One region of the Streptomyces sp. NPDC093510 genome, then DNA from elsewhere that is predicted to be linked to it. Evidence: riboswitches for the same ligand, from Rfam matches in the RefSeq annotation. Region 1 holds a riboswitch; each other region holds the start of a gene.

Region 1 (4,193 bases):
TGGACTGATTCCGGGCAGAATTCCGTGCACAGGGCAGCGAAATTTGTTGTAGTAGACAGGTTCCGTTCACGCGGCGGCCTGTTCGCTCAGCGGAGTCTCAAATCCGGATAACGATCCCGTCACTTCATTGCCCGCCTTTGTGGTGTCAAGTGCACTTTGTCCGCTTCTCCCTGTGGTGTGCGTCACAGGTGGCTCATTCCCTCACTGTTGCCGCCGTGATAAATCTTCACGACCACTCGGCTACGCCACCCATGTCGCCGAGGGCGCTCGAGCCGGCAGACCGCCGGTAGCACTCCATTCGTATCCGGGGGGATCAGGACCTGATCCGCAGCCACAACGCAGATGTGCGGGCGCGGATCAGCATGGAGAAAGGCGTCACCATGACCTCAGTGCAGGTCGAAGAGCAGCACGACGAGCACGGCGGCAACGGTGTCGCGCAGGACGGCTCGTCCGGCGAGGGTTACCAGCGCGGGCTCGGAGCCCGGCAGATCCAGATGATCGCGATCGGCGGTGCCATCGGCACCGGCCTGTTCCTCGGCGCGGGCAAGGCCATCCACAAGGCCGGCCCCAGCCTCATCCTGGCGTACGCCATCGCGGGCCTCGTCATCTTCTTCATCATGCGGGCGCTCGGCGAGCTCCTCATGTACCGGCCCGTGTCCGGCTCCTTCTCGGAGTACGCACGCGAGTTCATGGGCCCGTTCTTCGGATTCGTGACCGGCTGGACGTACTGGCTCTTCTGGGTCGTCACCGGCATCACGGAAGTGACAGCGGCCGCCCAGTACATGCAGTACTGGACACATGGCTCCGTCCCACAATGGGCGTACGCGCTGATCTTCACCGTCATCCTGTACGGCGCGAACCTCATCTCCGTGAAGCTCTTCGGTGAGCTGGAGTTCTGGTTCTCGATGGTCAAGGTCACCGCCATCATCGGCATGATCCTGATCTGCATCGGCATCCTCACCATCGGCTTCTCCGACGCCGGTGACACCGCGACCGTGGCCCACCTGTGGAACCAGGGCGGTTTCTTCCCCAACGGCATCGGCTCCACGCTGATGACCCTGCAGATCGTGATGTTCGCCTTCCTCGCCGTCGAGCTCGTCGGCGTCACCGCGGGCGAGTCCAAGGACCCGAAGACCGTCCTGCCCAAGGCCATCAACACCGTGCCGTGGCGCATCGCCGTCTTCTACGTCGGCGCGCTCATCATGATCCTGTCGGTCGTCCCGTGGACGCACTTCCAGCCCGGCGTCTCGCCGTTCGTCGCGGCCTTCGAGAAGATGGGCCTCGGCGTCGGCGCCGCGATCGTGAACTTCGTGGTCCTCACCGCCGCACTCTCCTCCTGCAACTCCGGCATGTACTCCACCGGCCGCATGCTGCGCGACCTCGCGCTCAACGGCCAGGGCCCGAAGTTCTTCACCAAGCTCACGAAGAACGGCCTGCCGCTGATCGGCACCACGGCCTCCGCCGCGTTCATGCTGGTCGGCGTCTGGATCAACTACCAGTGGCCGGGCGAGGCGTTCAACTACGTCGTCTCCTTCGCGACCATCTCCGGCATGTGGGCCTGGATCATGATCCTGGCCTGCCAGATCCGCTACCGCCGCAAGGCCGACCGCGGCGAGCTGCCGCAGTCCACCTTCCGGGCCCCGGGCGCCCCGTACACGAGCTGGTTCGCCCTCCTCTTCATCGGCATGGTCATCGTGATGATGGGCGTCGACAAGGACGCGCGGATCTCCCTGTACGCCGCTCCGGTCTGGGCCGCGATCCTCACGGTCGCCTACCTGGTCCTCAAGAGCCGCAACCCGCAGGCCGCGGCGTTCAACAAGCGGAAGTTCGGCCTCTCCGAGGACGCCTCCGCCGGTGCCTCCGACGGCGACCGCCTCTCCAAGGACTGACCGCCTCTCCAAGGCTGACCGCCAGGACTGACCGGCTCCCCAAGGCCGCTGTCCAGCATTCGGGCCCGCTCGTACCACACTTCGGTACGGGTGGGCCCCTCTGCTTATCCTGGCTGCCATGCTGACCATCACCCAGGCCCTTTACGACCAGATCGTCGCGCACGCGCGCCAGGACCACCCCGACGAGGCCTGCGGCATGGTCGCGGGCCCGGAGGGCACCGGCCGCCCCGAGCGGTTCATCCCGATGCTGAACGCCGCGCGCTCGCCCACGTTCTACGAGTTCGACTCGGGTGACCTGCTCAAGCTCTACCGCGAGCTCGACGACCGCGACGAGGAGCCCGTGATCGTCTACCACTCGCACACCGCGACCGAGGCCTACCCCTCGCGCACCGACATCACGTACGCCAACGAACCCGGCGCCCACTACGTCCTGGTCTCCACCGCGGACACCGACGACGCGGGCCCCTTCCAGTTCCGCTCGTTCCGGATCGTGGACGGAGAGGTCACCGAGGAAGAGGTAAAGGTCGTACAGGCATACTGAGCTTTACTCACGAGGGCGGCGGGAGCCAGGAAGCCGGTGCGAACCCGGCACGGTCCCGCCACTGTGACCCCGCCCCCCGGCACGCGCCGGGGCGGGGGAGTCAGGAACTGACCTGCCGCCCTTCTCCACGCAACGCAGGGGACGCGGAAATCCCCTGGAGGAGGCAGTTCAGCCATGTCCCGCCCGATACGCGCCCTGGCCGCCGCGGCCCTGCTCGTCCCGCTCGCCGCGTGCTCGTCCTCGGACTCCGGCCGTGACGCGAAGCCCGCGGCCAAGGCCGCCGGATTCCCGTACACCGTCACCAACTGCGGCGTGAGGACGACGTACGACGCACCGCCGAAGCGCGCCGTCACCATGAACCAGCACACCACCGAAGTGATGCTGGAACTCGGCCTCAAGGACCACATCGCGGGCACCGCCTACCTCGACGACAAGGTCCTCCCGAAGTATGAGAAGGCGTACGGCTCGATCCCCGTGCTCGCCAAGGAGTACCCCTCCTACGAGAAGCTGCTCGCCGCCAACCCCGACTTCGTCTACGGCGGATACGCGAGCGCCTTCCTCGCCGGTGAGGGCCGCAGCCGCTCGGCGCTCGCCAAGTCCGGCATCGAAAGCCGCCTCAACGTAGAGGGCTGCGCCAAGAAGTCCGTCTCCATGGACGACGTCTACCGCGAGATCCGCGAGGTCGGCTCCACCTTCGGGGTGCGGGCCCGCGCCGACAAGTGGGTGAAGGGCGCCCAGCGCGAACTGGCCGCCACCGCCGAGAAGACGAAGGCCAAGGCCAAGGGCGGAAAGCCGCTCTCCGTCTTCGTCTACGACAGCGGCGACAAGACCGCGTTCACGGCGGGCGGCCGCGGTATCGGCAACGACATCATCGAGCGGGCGGGCGGCCGCAACATCTTCGCCCACGTCGACAAGTCCTTCAGCGACGCGTCCTGGGAGACCGTCGTGAAGAACAGGCCCGAGGCCATCGTGATCCTCGACTACGGCGCCACGACCGTCGCCCAGAAGAAGAAGCGGCTCCTGGACGACCCGGTCCTCCAGGACGTCCCCGCCATCAAGAACAAGCGCTTCGCGGTCCTGCCGCTCTCGGACATGGTCACGGGAGTACGAGCACCCGAGGCGGTGAGGAAGCTGGCGGCACAGCTGTGAAGCGACTGCGCTACACCACGGTCACCGCGACGCTCTGCGCGGCTCTCGCGGTGGCCCTCGTGGCCGGACTCGCCCTCGGCTCCGTCCGCATCCCCACCGCCGACGTCCTGGAGATCCTCACAGGCCGCGCGGAACCCTCCCCGTTCCGGACCATCGTGCTGGACGTCCGCCTCCCCAGAGTCCTGCTCGGGGCGACCGTGGGGGCCGGACTCGCCGTCATCGGCACCGTCCTCCAGGCCCTCGTCCGCAACCCGCTCGCCGACCCGTTCCTGCTCGGCGTCTCCTCGGGCGCCTCCGTCGGCGCCGTCTGCGCGATCGTCCTCGGCGGCGTCTTCGGACTCGGCGCGAGCCTGTCGACCACCGTCACGATCCCCGCCGCCTCCTTCGCGGGCGCCCTGCTCTCCCTGATCCTCGTCTACGCCCTGGCCAGGAGCGGCGGCGGCTTCGCCACCGGGCGCCTGATCCTCGCCGGCGTCGCCGTCTCGTACATCCTGACCGCGCTGACCAGCCTCATCCTCGTCACCGCCGACAGCGCGGACCACCTCAAGGAAGTCCTGTACTGGACGCTGGGCGGCCTCGGCAGCGCCCGCTGGGACATGCTCGCCCTGCCCTGC
Region 2 (4,193 bases), on a different contig from region 1:
GCGGGTCTCGGGCCAGCCGCGCGTCTTGAGACCGCAGTCGGGATTGACCCACAGCCGCTCGGCGGGAATGGCGTCAAGTCCCTTGCGCAGCAAGGCCGCTGCCTCCTCGGCGCTCGGCACGCGCGGGGAGTGGATGTCGTACACACCGGGTCCCGCCTCGCGCGGGTACCCGTGGGCGGCGAGTTCGCGCGCGACCTGCATGTGGGAGCGGGCCGCCTCCAGGCTGATGACGTCGGCGTCGAGGTCGTCGATGGCCTGGACGACGTCGCCGAACTCGGCGTAGCACATGTGCGTGTGGATCTGCGTGTCCGGACGCACCCCGCTGGTGGTGAGACGGAACGACTCCGTGGCCCACGCCAGATAGCCGGGGTGGTCGGCGGCGCGCAGCGGCAACGTCTCGCGCAGCGCGGGTTCGTCGACCTGGATGACCCGGGTCCCCGCCCTTTCCAGGTCGTCGACCTCGTCGCGCAGGGCGAGGGCCACCTGCCGTGCGGTGTCGCCGAGCGGCTGGTCGTCGCGGACGAACGACCACGCCAGCATGGTGACGGGGCCGGTGAGCATGCCCTTGACGGGACGGCCGGTCAGGGATTGGGCGTACGTCGTCCAGCGCACCGTCATCGGCTCGGGACGGGAGATGTCACCGGCGAGGATCGGCGGCCGCACATAGCGGGTGCCGTACGACTGGACCCAGCCGTGCTGTGTGGCGAGGTAGCCGGTGAGCTGCTCGGCGAAGTACTGCACCATGTCGTTGCGCTCGGGCTCGCCGTGCACCAGGACGTCGATGCCCGTCTTCTCCTGGAAGGCGATCACTTCCCGGATCTCGGCCCTGATGCGCTCCTCGTACCCGGCGCCGTCGATCCGCCCGGCCCGCAGATCGGCGCGGGCGGACCGCAGTTCACCGGTCTGCGGGAAGGAGCCGATGGTCGTCGTCGGCAGGAGCGGGAGGCCGAGGGCGGCGCGCTGGGCAGCAGCCCGCTCCGCGTACGGCTGGGAACGCCGGGCGTCGGCGCCGGTGACGGCTCCGGTACGGGCTCGGACGGCCGGGTCGCGGGTGATGGGGGAGCCCGCCCGGGAGGCCAGATCAGCGCGGTTCGCGGCGAGTTGGGTGGAGATCGTGTCGGTGCCCTGGGCCAGGCCCCGGGCGAGGGTCACGATCTCGCCGGTCTTCTGGCGGGCGAAGGCCAGCCAGCGCAGGATCTGTGGCTCGATGTCACGTTCGAGGGCGGTGTCGATGGGAACGTGGAGGAGCGAGCAGGAGGCGGCGACGTCGACCCGGTCGGCGAGGCCGAGCAGGGTGCCGAGGGTGGCGAGCGACTGCTCCAGGTCGTTGACCCAGATGTTGCGGCCGTTGACGACACCGGCGACCAGCCGCTTGCCAGGCAGCCCGCCGACGGCGGCGAGCGCGTCGAGGTTGGCGGCGGCCGCCTCGGTGAAATCGAGGGCGAGGCCGTCGACCGGGGCCTTCGCGAGCACCGGCAGGGCATCGCCGAGCCGGTCGAAGTACGAGGCGACAAGCAGCTTGGGGCGGTCCGTGAGGGCGCCCAGGTCGCGGTAGGCGCGCTCGGCGGCGTTCAGTTCGGCCGGCGTGCGGTCCTGGACGAGGGCGGGCTCGTCGAGCTGCACCCACTCGGCGCCCGCCGCCCGCAGGTCCGCGAGCACCTCGGCGTACACCGGCAGGAGACGGTCGAGGAGGGTCAGCGGATCGAAGTCGGCGGCCACACCGGGCGCGGGCTTGGCCAGCAGCAGGTAGGTGACCGGGCCGACGAGGACGGGCCGGGCCGAAAGACCCAGCGCCCGCGCCTCCTCGAACTCGGTGACCTGCTTGGTGGAGTCGGCGCTGAACACCGTCCCCGGCCCCAACTCCGGCACGAGGTAGTGATAGTTGGTGTCGAACCACTTCGTCATCTCCAGCGGCGCCACGTCCTGCGTGCCGCGCGCCATCGCGAAATAGCCGTCGAGCGGGTCCGTGTCGACCGCGGCGCGGTGCCGTTCGGGGACGGCGCCGACCATGACGGTGGTGTCCAGAACGTGGTCGTAGTGCGAGAAGTCGCCGGTCGGAACTTCGCCGATGCCGGCGTCGGCGAGCTCCCGCCAGTTGGCCCGGCGCAGTGCGGCGGAGGCGGTACGGAGGGCGTCAGCGGTGACACGGCCCTTCCAGTAGCCCTCGATCGCCTTCTTCAGTTCGCGGTTGCGGCCCTGACGGGGGTAGCCGTACACGGTGGCTCGTGCTGCCGCGGCTGCGGTCCTGCTGGTCACGGAGATCTCCTTCGCGAGATGAATCCCTGAGATCCCGGGGACGGGACGAGAGCGCGAAGGGGCGACCTACCGGACAGTACGAGTGCGCGCGGTGGCGCGGTCGTCCGTCCGATATGTGCGCCGACCCGCCCTCGAGGTCACCGGGATGTCCGCGCCCGAAACGGTTCGTGCGCGGACAGCGGGCAGGTCTTCGGACTCGCGGGCACATCCTCACGGGGGAGGACACCTACTGGCCGTCGCTTCCCGGGACCGGTCTCCGGTCCCAGTGCGTGTGACGGCGGTCGTTCCCGCTCACCGCTGCGGGGCAGTCCCGGATTCTCACCGGGTTCCCTCTTACGACGCTCCCGCCTGGCGGACGGGGCGAACCAGCTGCACTGATCACCATACGGCGCCGTCCGCAGGCGGGCCGGGCCGGGACCGGATCCGAAAGGTGAGCTGCGACACGCGGCGCCGGACCGGCCGGCTATCCCGAACACTCCCGGGCCCGGCGCCCGGCGCCGCTGAGCAGGTCGACGCGCTGTCCCGCCCCTTCCTTGAGGACGTAGAGGGTGCCGTCCTCGGGCGTCCAGTAGCGGGGAACCAGAAAGACGCGGTCTCCGGAGACGTGGAACAGACGCAGCCCGCCGTACTCGTACGCGTACCGGCTGCCCTGGTCGGTGACGCGGCGGAAGCAGCTGCCGCCGCCGCGGATCATCAGATCCTTCTCGCTGAAGACGACGACGGCGGGGAAATCGCCGCTGAGCAGGGTCCGCTCGGTCAGCTCCGCCCGGCCGCGGCCCGCGATCGCCGCGTACGTCGACACGGCCCAGAACAGCGACAGGACACAGACGAAGAGCGTGAGCCCCCAGAGGCGCAGGTCCGGGCGGTCACGGGTGCGGGCGTACGCGGTGAGCGCGAAGCCGCCGATCGTGGTGAGCGGCAGCAACAGGTCGAACAGCCAGGGACTGAGCGGATACAGCGGTACGAGGGCGAGGGGCACCGCCCACGCGAATCGCAGCACGCGCACGGCGCGGGCGAGCCGTTCCGGTTCGCCCGCCGCCCAGCGGAGCAGTCCGAGCGCGCCGAGCGCGATGCCTGCCGCGCACCAGGCCGGGAGGTAGAGGGCCCCGACGCTGCGCAGCAGGTAGTCGCTGGTGGAGAAGTGGAAGACGGTGTCGCGCAGACCGAGGGCTTTGGTCTCGGCGTCGGTGCTCGCCCAGCCGAAGTAGAACAGGACGGCGGTCAGGAGAGTGACGAGGGAACCGATGGCTCCGACGATCTCGACCCAGCCGATGGCGGGTTCGGGGAGGGCCGGGGGCGGGGCCGGAGCTGGAGCCGGGCCCGGGGCGGGGTCCGGAGTCGGCGCTGGGGCGGGCTGTGGGGCAGGGGAGGGCCGGGGTGCCGGATCAGGGTCGGCGGGCGGTTGCGGTCCGGGTTGCGGCCGCGGTTCAGGAGGCCCGGTCATCGGTGCAGGGCGCCGGACATGGGTGACGCGGAGGAGGGCGACGGAGACTGCTGGACGCCGCTCCAGTCGACGGTGAACGCCGCCTGCTTGGCCACCCTCGCGCCGCTCTTCGTCACGAGCGTCACGTCGATGACCGTCGGACGCCGGCCCTCGAAGCGGTCGGGTCCCGGCAGGTCGACGGTGACCGTCCCGTCCTTGCAGCACCGCACCTTGTCGTCCTCGTCGCCGAAGGGTTCGAGGACGACCGGAGCCGTCAGCTCCGCGGCACGCAGCTCCACGGTGTCCGGCGCGTCGGGCCACGTGCCGTAGAAGCCGATCGACGCGCCCGGCGCGACGCTGCGATCCGTGGCGCTGATCGTGTTGCCGCAGGCCGCGACACCCGCGGGAGCGGACCGCAGCACCACCGGCTCGCCGGGATGCCGCTGGTGGTACGCGACGAAGCGCTGCAGAACCGCGAAGGCGTCACCGTCCTTGCAGAGGTAGTCGTCGGTCC
Region 3 (4,193 bases), on a different contig from region 1:
CTCGGGATCGTGATCGTCACCGCTCTCGTGTTCGATTTCACGAACGGTTTCCACGACACTGCCAACGCGATGGCGACGACCATCTCGACCGGCGCTCTCAAGCCCAAGACGGCGGTGGCCATGTCCGCCGTGCTCAACCTCGTCGGAGCCTTCCTCTCCGTCGAAGTCGCCAAGACGATCTCAGGCGGCATCGTCAACGAGGACGGCCTCAAAACCGAGGTGATCTTCGCCGCGCTCGTCGGCGCGATTCTCTGGAACCTCCTGACCTGGCTGGTCGGCCTGCCCTCCAGCTCCTCCCACGCGCTCTTCGGCGGCCTCATCGGTGCCGCGGTCATGTCGATGGGCTGGTCGTCGATCAACGGCGGCACCGTCGTCACCAAGATCCTGATCCCGGCCCTCGCCGCGCCGCTCGTGGCGGGTCTCGCCGCTGCGCTGGCCACACGCCTGACGTACCGGATCGGCCGCAACACCGACACCAAGGCCACCGCCAAGGGCTACCGCGCGGGCCAGATCGCCTCCGCGGGCCTCGTCTCGCTGGCCCACGGCACCAACGACGCGCAGAAGACCATGGGCATCATCACGCTCGCCCTGGTCACCGGCGGCGTCCTGAACCCCGGCGCGAACCCCCCGATGTGGGTCATCGTCTCGGCCGGTGTGGCCATCGCCCTCGGCACGTACCTCGGCGGCTGGCGCATCATCCGCACCATGGGCAAGGGCCTCACCGACCTCCAGCCGCAGCAGGGCTTCGCCGCCCAGACCAGCGCCGCGACGGTCATCCTGGCCTCCTCGCACCTGGGCTTCTCGCTCTCCACCACCCAGTCCTGCTCCGGCGCCGTGATGGGCGCGGGCCTCGGCCGCAAGGGCGGCGTGGTCCGCTGGTCGACCGCGACCCGGATGTTCATCGCCTGGGGTCTGACCCTGCCGGCCGCCGGTCTGGTCGGCGCGGGCGCCGAGTTCCTCACCCAGCAGGGCCCCTGGGGCGTCGCGGTCACCGCCGCGCTCCTGGTCGCGGGCTCCGCCGTCATCTGGGCGCTCTCGCGGCGCAACGCCGTCACCCACACCAACGTCACCGACGACGAGATCCGCCACGACGGCACCACGGCCGCCGAGCCCGCGGGCGTCGTCACCACCGCGATCGCCGCCGTCAGCCCGCCCCCGGTGGGCACGACGGCCGCCATGACCGGCCCGGACGAGGCCGTCAAGGCCACCCTCTCGGCCCCGACCACGACCACGACCGGCGCCATGGCGGACCCCGCCAGGCCGGCGACGGTGTAAGGACAGACGACCATGAGCATCGACTGGGCAGCTCTCGGCTCCGTCTTCGGAGTCAGCCTCGTGGTGACCGTGGCCCTGGTGGGCCTGTTCACCCTCGGGATCGTCGGCCTCTCCCAGCAGGAGCGGGCGGCCTCCTCCACCGGCGGCTCCGCGGCCATGGCCCGCACCGGCGCGTACGCCTGCTTCGCCCTGTGCGCGGCGGCCGTGGCGTACGGGATCTATCTGATCGTCGCCTGACACAGCAGCGTTCCCGGGTGGGGCGCGGAGCGTGCGAAAACGCTCCGCGCCCCACTCTTGTATGTGGGCCCCAACACACTCTCCCACCGCAGGTCAACGGCGAGTTGACGGGCATTCGCGGGGCGTGGTGGACTGCCGGGGCCAACTACGGCGGCAGAAGAGGAAGCCGGTGCGAATCCGGCGCGGTCCCGCCACTGTCACCGGGGAGAGACCTCCCCGCGAGCCAGGAACTCTCGCCGCCGATCACGTCGAACCAGGGCGCGGACACCCTGAGTGAGGACATATCGCCATGCTCGGCCGCCCGTTGCCGGTTCCTTCTCTGAGTACGAGTTCCCTCCTCAGCGCAGCGGCGGGCTGAGCCCATGAGTGCCGATCGCGACTTCGCGTACGGCGCCGCCGCCGGACTCCTCGGTGACCTGCTGCTCGGCGATCCCCGCCGTGGCCATCCTGTCGCCGCGTTCGGACGGGCGGCGGGTGCCGTCGAACGGGTGCTGTGGCGCGACCACCGCGGGTGGGGCGCGCTGCACGCCGTGGTGTGCGCCGGGGGTGCGGCGGGCGCCGCCGTCCTCGCCTCTTCTCTCGTACGCCGGTCACGTGCCGGGTCCGTGGCGCTGACCGCCGCCGCGACCTGGGCCGTGGTCGGCGGGACCTCGCTCGGCCGTGAGGCGCGGGCGATCGGCGGGGCGCTGGAGGCCGGCGACGTCGAGGTCGCGCGGGAGCGGCTGCCGCATCTGTGCGGGCGGGACCCGCAGGCGCTGGACGCCGACGGCATCGCGCGGGCCGTCGTGGAGTCCGTCGCCGAGAACACGTCCGACGCGGTGGTGGGGGCGCTCGTGTGGGGCGCCTTCGGCGGGGTGCCGGGGCTCGTCGCCTTCCGTGCCGTGAACACGCTCGACGCGATGGTCGGGCACAAGTCGTCGCGGTACCGGCGCTACGGCTGGGCCTCCGCGCGGCTCGACGACGTCTTCGGCTGGCCGGGGGCGCGGCTCACCGCCGTGCTGGCCGCGCTGGCCGGGGAGTCACCCTCGGGGGCGGTGCGGGCGTGGCGCGCGGACGCCGCGAAGCATCCGAGCCCCAACGCCGGACCCGTCGAGGCCGCCTTCGCCGGGGCGCTGGGCGTCCGGCTCGGCGGGACCCTGTCGTACGCGGGACGGGTCGAGCACCGGCCCGTGCTGAACACGGACGGGCGTGACGTGGGCGTGGCCGACATCGAGCGGGCAGTGAAGCTTTCCCGGTGCGTGAGCTGGCTGGCTCTAGGCGCCTCGGTGACCGCCCGCCTGGCGCTGCGGTCGGCAAAGTCAGGGAGAAACGTATGAGTGGTGGGCTGCTCGTCGCAGGGACCACCTCGGACGCCGGGAAGAGCGTCGTCACCGCGGGCATCTGCCGGTGGCTGACCCGCAAGGGTGTGTCCGTCGCGCCGTTCAAGGCGCAGAACATGTCCCTCAACTCCTTCGTCACCCGCGAGGGCGCCGAGATCGGGCGGGCGCAGGCCATGCAGGCGCAGGCCGCCCGCGTCGAGCCGAGCGCGCTGATGAATCCCGTGCTGCTCAAGCCCGGCGGCGACCGCTCCAGCCAGGTCGTGCTGATGGGCAAGCCGGTGGGCGAGATGAGCGCCCGCGGCTACCACGGAGGGCGGCAGGCGGCGCTGCTCGACACCGTCGTGGGGTGTCTGGAGGAGCTGCGGGGCAGCTATGACGCCGTGATCTGTGAGGGCGCGGGCAGTCCCGCCGAGATCAACCTGCGGCGCACCGACATCGTGAACATGGGCATCGCGCGCGCCGCCCGCTTCCCCGTGCTCGTCGTCGGGGACATCGACCGGGGCGGGGTCTTCGCGTCGTTCTTCGGGACGACGGCGCTGCTGAGCGCGGCCGACCAGGAGCTCGTCGCCGGCTACCTGGTGAACAAGTTCCGTGGGGACGTCTCCCTCCTCGAGCCCGGTCTCGACATGCTGCTCGGGCTCACCGGGCGGCGTACGTACGGCGTGCTGCCGTTCCAGCACGGGCTCGGCATCGACGAGGAGGACGGCCTGCGGGTCTCCCTGCGGGGTGCGGTGCGGGAGTCCGTGGTGGCGCCGCCGGTCGGCGAGGACGTGCTGCGGGTCGCCGTGTGCGCCGTGCCGCTGATGTCCAACTTCACGGACGTCGACGCGCTGGCCGCCGAGCCGGGCGTCGTCGTGCGGTTCGTGGACCGGGCGGAGGAGCTCGTCGACGCCGACCTCGTCGTCGTACCGGGCACGCGCGGGACCGTGCGCGCCCTTCAGTGGCTGCGCGAGCGCGGCCTCGCGGACGCCCTCGCGCGCCGCGCCGCCGAGGGGCGGCCCGTGCTCGGCATCTGCGGCGGCTTCCAGGTCCTCGGCGAGCACATCGAGGACGAGGTCGAGTCGCGTGCCGGGTCCGTCGACGGGCTCGGGCTGCTGCCCGTGCGGGTGCGGTTCGCCCGCGAGAAGACCCTCGCGCGGCCGGTGGGCGAGGCCCTCGGGGAGCGCGTCGAGGGGTACGAGATCCATCACGGCGTGGCCGACGTCGCGGGCGGGGAGACCTTCCTGGACGGCTGCCGGGTCGGCGAGGTGTGGGGCACGCACTGGCACGGGTCGCTGGAGAGCGACGCGTTCCGGCGCCGGTTCCTCGCCGAGGTCGCCCGCGCGGCCGGACGCCGTTTCGTGCCGGCCCCAGACACCAGCT
Region 4 (4,193 bases), on a different contig from region 1:
CGCGAGAACTCCGGCGGCTTCACCTCGGTCTTCGTCGGCTTCCCGTCCTCGTAGTACTCGGCGGGGATCGGCTTCTTGTACGCGAGGAGCTCGTCGACGTACCCCTTGAGCTCTTTCAGCGTGAAGCCGGAGAAGATCTGCGCGGCCCACGGGTAGCAGACCTGGTCGTCCACCTCGCACAGCCGGTTGTAGTAGCTGTAGAGGCTCTCCTTGTGCCCTGCCTTGTCCTTGAAGGGGATGACCTTCAGGGACGGGTCCATCGTCTTGCGCGTGAGGACGCCCTTCATCTCCAGGAAGGGGAGCAGCGACTCCTCCAGGTCGTTGCGGTACGTCGTGTTGTCCGCGTCGAAGACGGCGTACGCGCCCTTGTGTCCGTTCTCCGCGATGACCTTGCCGAGCTTCTTCGCAACGGGCTTCGGCCAGTGCGACAGCTCGCGGGCGGTGGCCGCCGAGGTGCCGGCGGCGGTCGCCTCGCTCGTCGGCCACAGTGCGCTGCCCGCGAGGACGGCGGCGGCCAGCGCGCCCGTGGTGCCGATGACGGCCAGCTTGCCCTTTGCCCGTACTGCCATGTCTCTACGTCCCTGCCGTTCCCTGAGAGCGATGCGCGGCCCCGTCCGGAGCGGCGCGCAATGCTATGGGGCGCGGCAGGCATTTCCCATGATCGAAGTCACCGGGGCGCGGCGGCATGAGGCAGGTGAACACGGGTAGCGGAGGGGCTCCGCGCATACTGGGTCCATGGGCTCCCGTGAGTTCGTCCGGGCCGTTCCGCGGCTCGACGGCATGGTCGTCTCCGCGGTCGGCTACCGCACCGCGGGGCAGCGGCCCGCCCTGCACCGGGGCCTCCCGTCGCCGTACCTGACGGTGATCTTCTCGCTGGACGGGCCCATCGCCACCGGCGGCACTCCCGACCAGGCCACGGGCCCGCGGGCCGCGCGCACCGACATCGTCGTGGGCGGCCTGCACCAGAGCCCGGCGTACGTCGTCCAGCCCGAGCACGAGGCGGGCATCCAGCTCGCCGTGCACCCTCTCGCGGCCCGCCCGCTCCTCGGCCTGCCCGCCGCCGAACTGGCCGGACAGCTCGTCGTCGGCGGCACCGACGTCTTCGGCGACCACGCCGCCGAGGTCCGCGAGCGCCTGTGCGAGCTGGACCGCTGGGAGGACCGCTTCACCCTCCTGTCGGCCTACCTGAGGCGGTGCGCCGTCCCGGACCGCGCCGCCTCCGTACGGCCGGAGGTCGCCGAGGCCTGGGCGTGGCTGGCCCGGCACCGGGGCGCGGGCACCCTCGGCGGCCTGTCCCGGCACGTCGCGCTCAGCGAGCGCAGGCTGACCACGCTGTTCCGCGCCGAGACCGGGCTGAGCCCCAAGCAGGCCGCCCGCCTGATGCGGTTCCAGCACGCCAAGGCCGCCATGGTCCGGGCCGTCGCGGCGGGCGGCCCGCCGGACCTCGCCCGGGTCGCCGCCGACACCGGCTACTACGACCACTCCCACCTCGTACGCGACTTCCGGCAGTACACGGAGGCAAGCCCGACGCGATGGCTGGCCGAAGAGTGCCGGAATATCCAAGCCGGGGCACACGACGCGGGAGAAGAGTGGGACACATGAACACCACACCGGACACCACACAGCACCAGCCGCTCACCACACCCGCCCCCGCCATCTGGCCGGCCCTCCAGGCCGAGGACGCCCCCGCGCTGATCGACTTCCTCGTCGGCACCGTCGGCTTCCTGCGCACCGCCGTCTACGAGGACGGCGGCCGCGTCGCCCACGCCCAGCTCGACTGGCCCGAGGGCGGCGGCATCATGCTCGGCTCGTACGACCCCGAGTCGGCCTCCGAGGCCTGCGGCACGCCGGGCACCTCCGGCGCCTACATCGTCACCGACCAGGTCGACGCCCTGTACGAGCGCCTCACCGCGGCCGGCGTCAGGATCACCGCTGAGATCGAGGACAAGCCGTACGGGAGTCGTGAGTTCGGTATCGCCGATCCCGAGGGAAACCGCTGGTCCTTCGGCACCTACCGCGGCGAGCCGAGGCCCGGGCCGACCCCGTGAAGGAGCGTGATAACTTGCGCAAGCCAGTCAAACCCACACCTGGGCCAGGGAATCCGGTGCGAATCCGGAACTGACGCGCAGCGGTGAGGGGGACGGGCGGGGCCACGGCCACTGGACGTCGCAAGACGCCCGGGAAGGCGCCCCGCCCGGCCGATCCCGAGTCCGAAGACCTGCTGGCGCCCTCCGGCCGCTCACCCGGCGGCGGGGGTCCGACGCAGGCCAGGCTCCGCGTATGAGCCGTGACACTCAAGGGATCACGTGTCCTCGACAGCCCGTATATCCGCCCTCCTCTGTGCCTGCCTGTTCGCGCTCACCGCGTGCGGCGACGGCTCCGCACAGAAGTCCGCGGGCAAGAGCGCCGACGGCTACCCGGTCACGGTCGCCTCCTGCGGCAAGGAGGCGAAGGTCGAGGCACCGCCGCAGCGGGCCGTCTCCCTCGACCAGGGCTCCACGGAGATCCTCCTCTCCCTCGGCCTCGCCGACCGCATGGCGGGCACCGGCACCTGGACCGACCCGGTCCTGAAGGGCCTGGAGAAGGACAACGCGAAGGTGGAGCGGCTCGCCGACCGCTACCCGTCGCTGGAGAAGGTCCTCGCCAAGGAGCCGGACTTCGTCAGCGCCTCCTTCCTCTACACGGTCGGCAAGGGCGGCGTCGCCGACCGCGCGAAGTTCGACGACCTCGGCGTCCCCGTCTACGTCTCGCCCACCGACTGCGCGGGCAAGGACAACAACGGCGACGGCGACGGCAAACGCGTCAAGACCCTCACCATGGACACCGTCTACGACGAGGTGCGCGACCTGGCGAAGGTGTTCCACGTCGAGCGGCGCGGCGAGAAGCTGGTCGCCGACATGAAGCGCCGGGTCACGAAGGCGACGAAGGACATCGACAAGGCAGCCGCCGCGGACACCACGCTCCTGTACTGGTTCGCCAACTCCGACGCCCCGTACATGGCGGGCTGCTGCGGCGCGCCCGGCATCATCACCCGCGAACTCGGCACGAAGAACGTCTTCGACGACACCCGCGAGGAATGGCCCCAGATCAACTGGGAGACCGTCGCCGACCGCGACCCCGACGTCCTCGTCATCGGCGACCTCACCCGCAAGTCGCAGTCCGCCGAGAGCGCGGCGGCGAAGATCAAGTTCCTGGAGTCCAACCCGGCGACCAAGAACCTGACCGCCGTGAAGAAGAAGCGGTACGTCCTGCTCAGCGGCCAGGCCATGAACCCCACGATCCGCACGGTCGACGGCATCGAACAGGTCGCCGCGGGCCTGCGGAAGTTCGGGCTGGTCAAGTGAGGGAGGCCGCGCCCGGCGTTCGGGACGGCGTTCGGCAGGGCAGTGGGGACGCCGGCGTACAGGAGGACGTGCCGGACGGCGTACGGAAGGGTGTGCGGCAGGCGCTCCTGTGGCCGGCCGGGGTCGCCGCGCTCGTGATGTCCGTGTCCGTGGCGGTCACCATCGGCCCCGCCGACATCTCCGTGCCCGACGTGTGGGCGACCGTCGCCGCCCACCTCGGCTGGGGCGAGAGCCCGCTCAGCCCGATCAGGGACGGCATCGTCTGGAACCTGCGGATGCCGCGCACCCTGCTCGCCGCGGTGTGCGGCGCGGGCCTCGCGGTCTGCGGGGCGGTCATGCAGTCCCTGCTCCGCAACCCCCTCGCCGACCCCTTCGTGCTGGGAGTCTCGTCCGGGGCGTCCACGGGAGCGGTCGCGGTCGTCGTCCTCGGCGTCGGCGGGGGAGTGGTGTCGGTCTCCGCGGGCGCCTTCGCGGGCGCGCTCTGCTCCTTCGCGCTGGTCCTGCTCCTGAGCCACACGCTGGGCGACACGACGGACCGCGTCGTGCTGTCCGGCGTCGCGGCCATGCAGCTCTTCTCCGCGCTCACGTCGTTCGTCGTCCTCACGGCGGGCGACGCGGAGACCACCCGGGGCATCCTGTTCTGGCTCCTCGGCTCGCTCAGCGGGATCGGCTGGACGGACGTCTGGCTGTGCGCGGCGGTGCTCGCGGTGGCACTGGCCGTCTGCCTCGGCCACGCCCGCACCCTCGACGCCTTCGCGTTCGGCCCGGAGGCCGCGGCGGCGCTGGGCGTCCGGGTGGCCCGCACGCGGCTCGTCCTGCTCTGCACGACCGCTCTGCTGACCGCCGCCC

What was found. A riboswitch is a leader RNA that binds a small molecule or an ion and turns the genes downstream of it on or off. The one in region 1 is predicted to bind cobalamin.
Region 2: another riboswitch for cobalamin. It lies ahead of metE (5-methyltetrahydropteroyltriglutamate--homocysteine S-methyltransferase); the one in region 1 lies ahead of AB0N81_RS38670 (ABC transporter substrate-binding protein).
Region 3: another riboswitch for cobalamin. It lies ahead of AB0N81_RS08850 (cobalamin biosynthesis protein); the one in region 1 lies ahead of AB0N81_RS38670 (ABC transporter substrate-binding protein).
Region 4: another riboswitch for cobalamin. It lies ahead of AB0N81_RS07020 (ABC transporter substrate-binding protein); the one in region 1 lies ahead of AB0N81_RS38670 (ABC transporter substrate-binding protein).

Annotation. Positions count from the first base shown of each region.
Region 1 covers NZ_JBFBEE010000039.1:3,154-7,346, forward strand. Annotated here, with positions in the region: gene AB0N81_RS38655 (DUF2017 domain-containing protein) at 1-8, shown strand, start outside; gene AB0N81_RS38660 (amino acid permease) at 381-1,889, shown strand; gene AB0N81_RS38665 (M67 family metallopeptidase) at 2,008-2,430, shown strand; cobalamin riboswitch at 2,403-2,561, shown strand; gene AB0N81_RS38670 (ABC transporter substrate-binding protein) at 2,605-3,579, shown strand; gene AB0N81_RS38675 (iron ABC transporter permease) at 3,576-4,193, shown strand, end outside.
Region 2 covers NZ_JBFBEE010000005.1:207,655-211,847, reverse strand. Annotated here, with positions in the region: gene metE (5-methyltetrahydropteroyltriglutamate--homocysteine S-methyltransferase) at 1-2,256, opposite strand, end outside; cobalamin riboswitch at 2,420-2,641, opposite strand; gene AB0N81_RS10200 (hypothetical protein) at 2,720-3,700, opposite strand; gene AB0N81_RS10195 (hypothetical protein) at 3,697-4,193, opposite strand, start outside.
Region 3 covers NZ_JBFBEE010000004.1:387,921-392,113, reverse strand. Annotated here, with positions in the region: gene AB0N81_RS08860 (inorganic phosphate transporter) at 1-1,275, shown strand, start outside; gene AB0N81_RS08855 (hypothetical protein) at 1,288-1,512, shown strand; cobalamin riboswitch at 1,632-1,765, shown strand; gene AB0N81_RS08850 (cobalamin biosynthesis protein) at 1,875-2,828, shown strand; gene AB0N81_RS08845 (cobyric acid synthase) at 2,825-4,193, shown strand, end outside.
Region 4 covers NZ_JBFBEE010000003.1:505,540-509,732, forward strand. Annotated here, with positions in the region: gene AB0N81_RS07005 (HAD family hydrolase) at 1-569, opposite strand, end outside; gene AB0N81_RS07010 (helix-turn-helix domain-containing protein) at 736-1,602, shown strand; gene AB0N81_RS07015 (VOC family protein) at 1,599-2,048, shown strand; cobalamin riboswitch at 2,056-2,241, shown strand; gene AB0N81_RS07020 (ABC transporter substrate-binding protein) at 2,307-3,344, shown strand; gene AB0N81_RS07025 (iron chelate uptake ABC transporter family permease subunit) at 3,482-4,193, shown strand, end outside.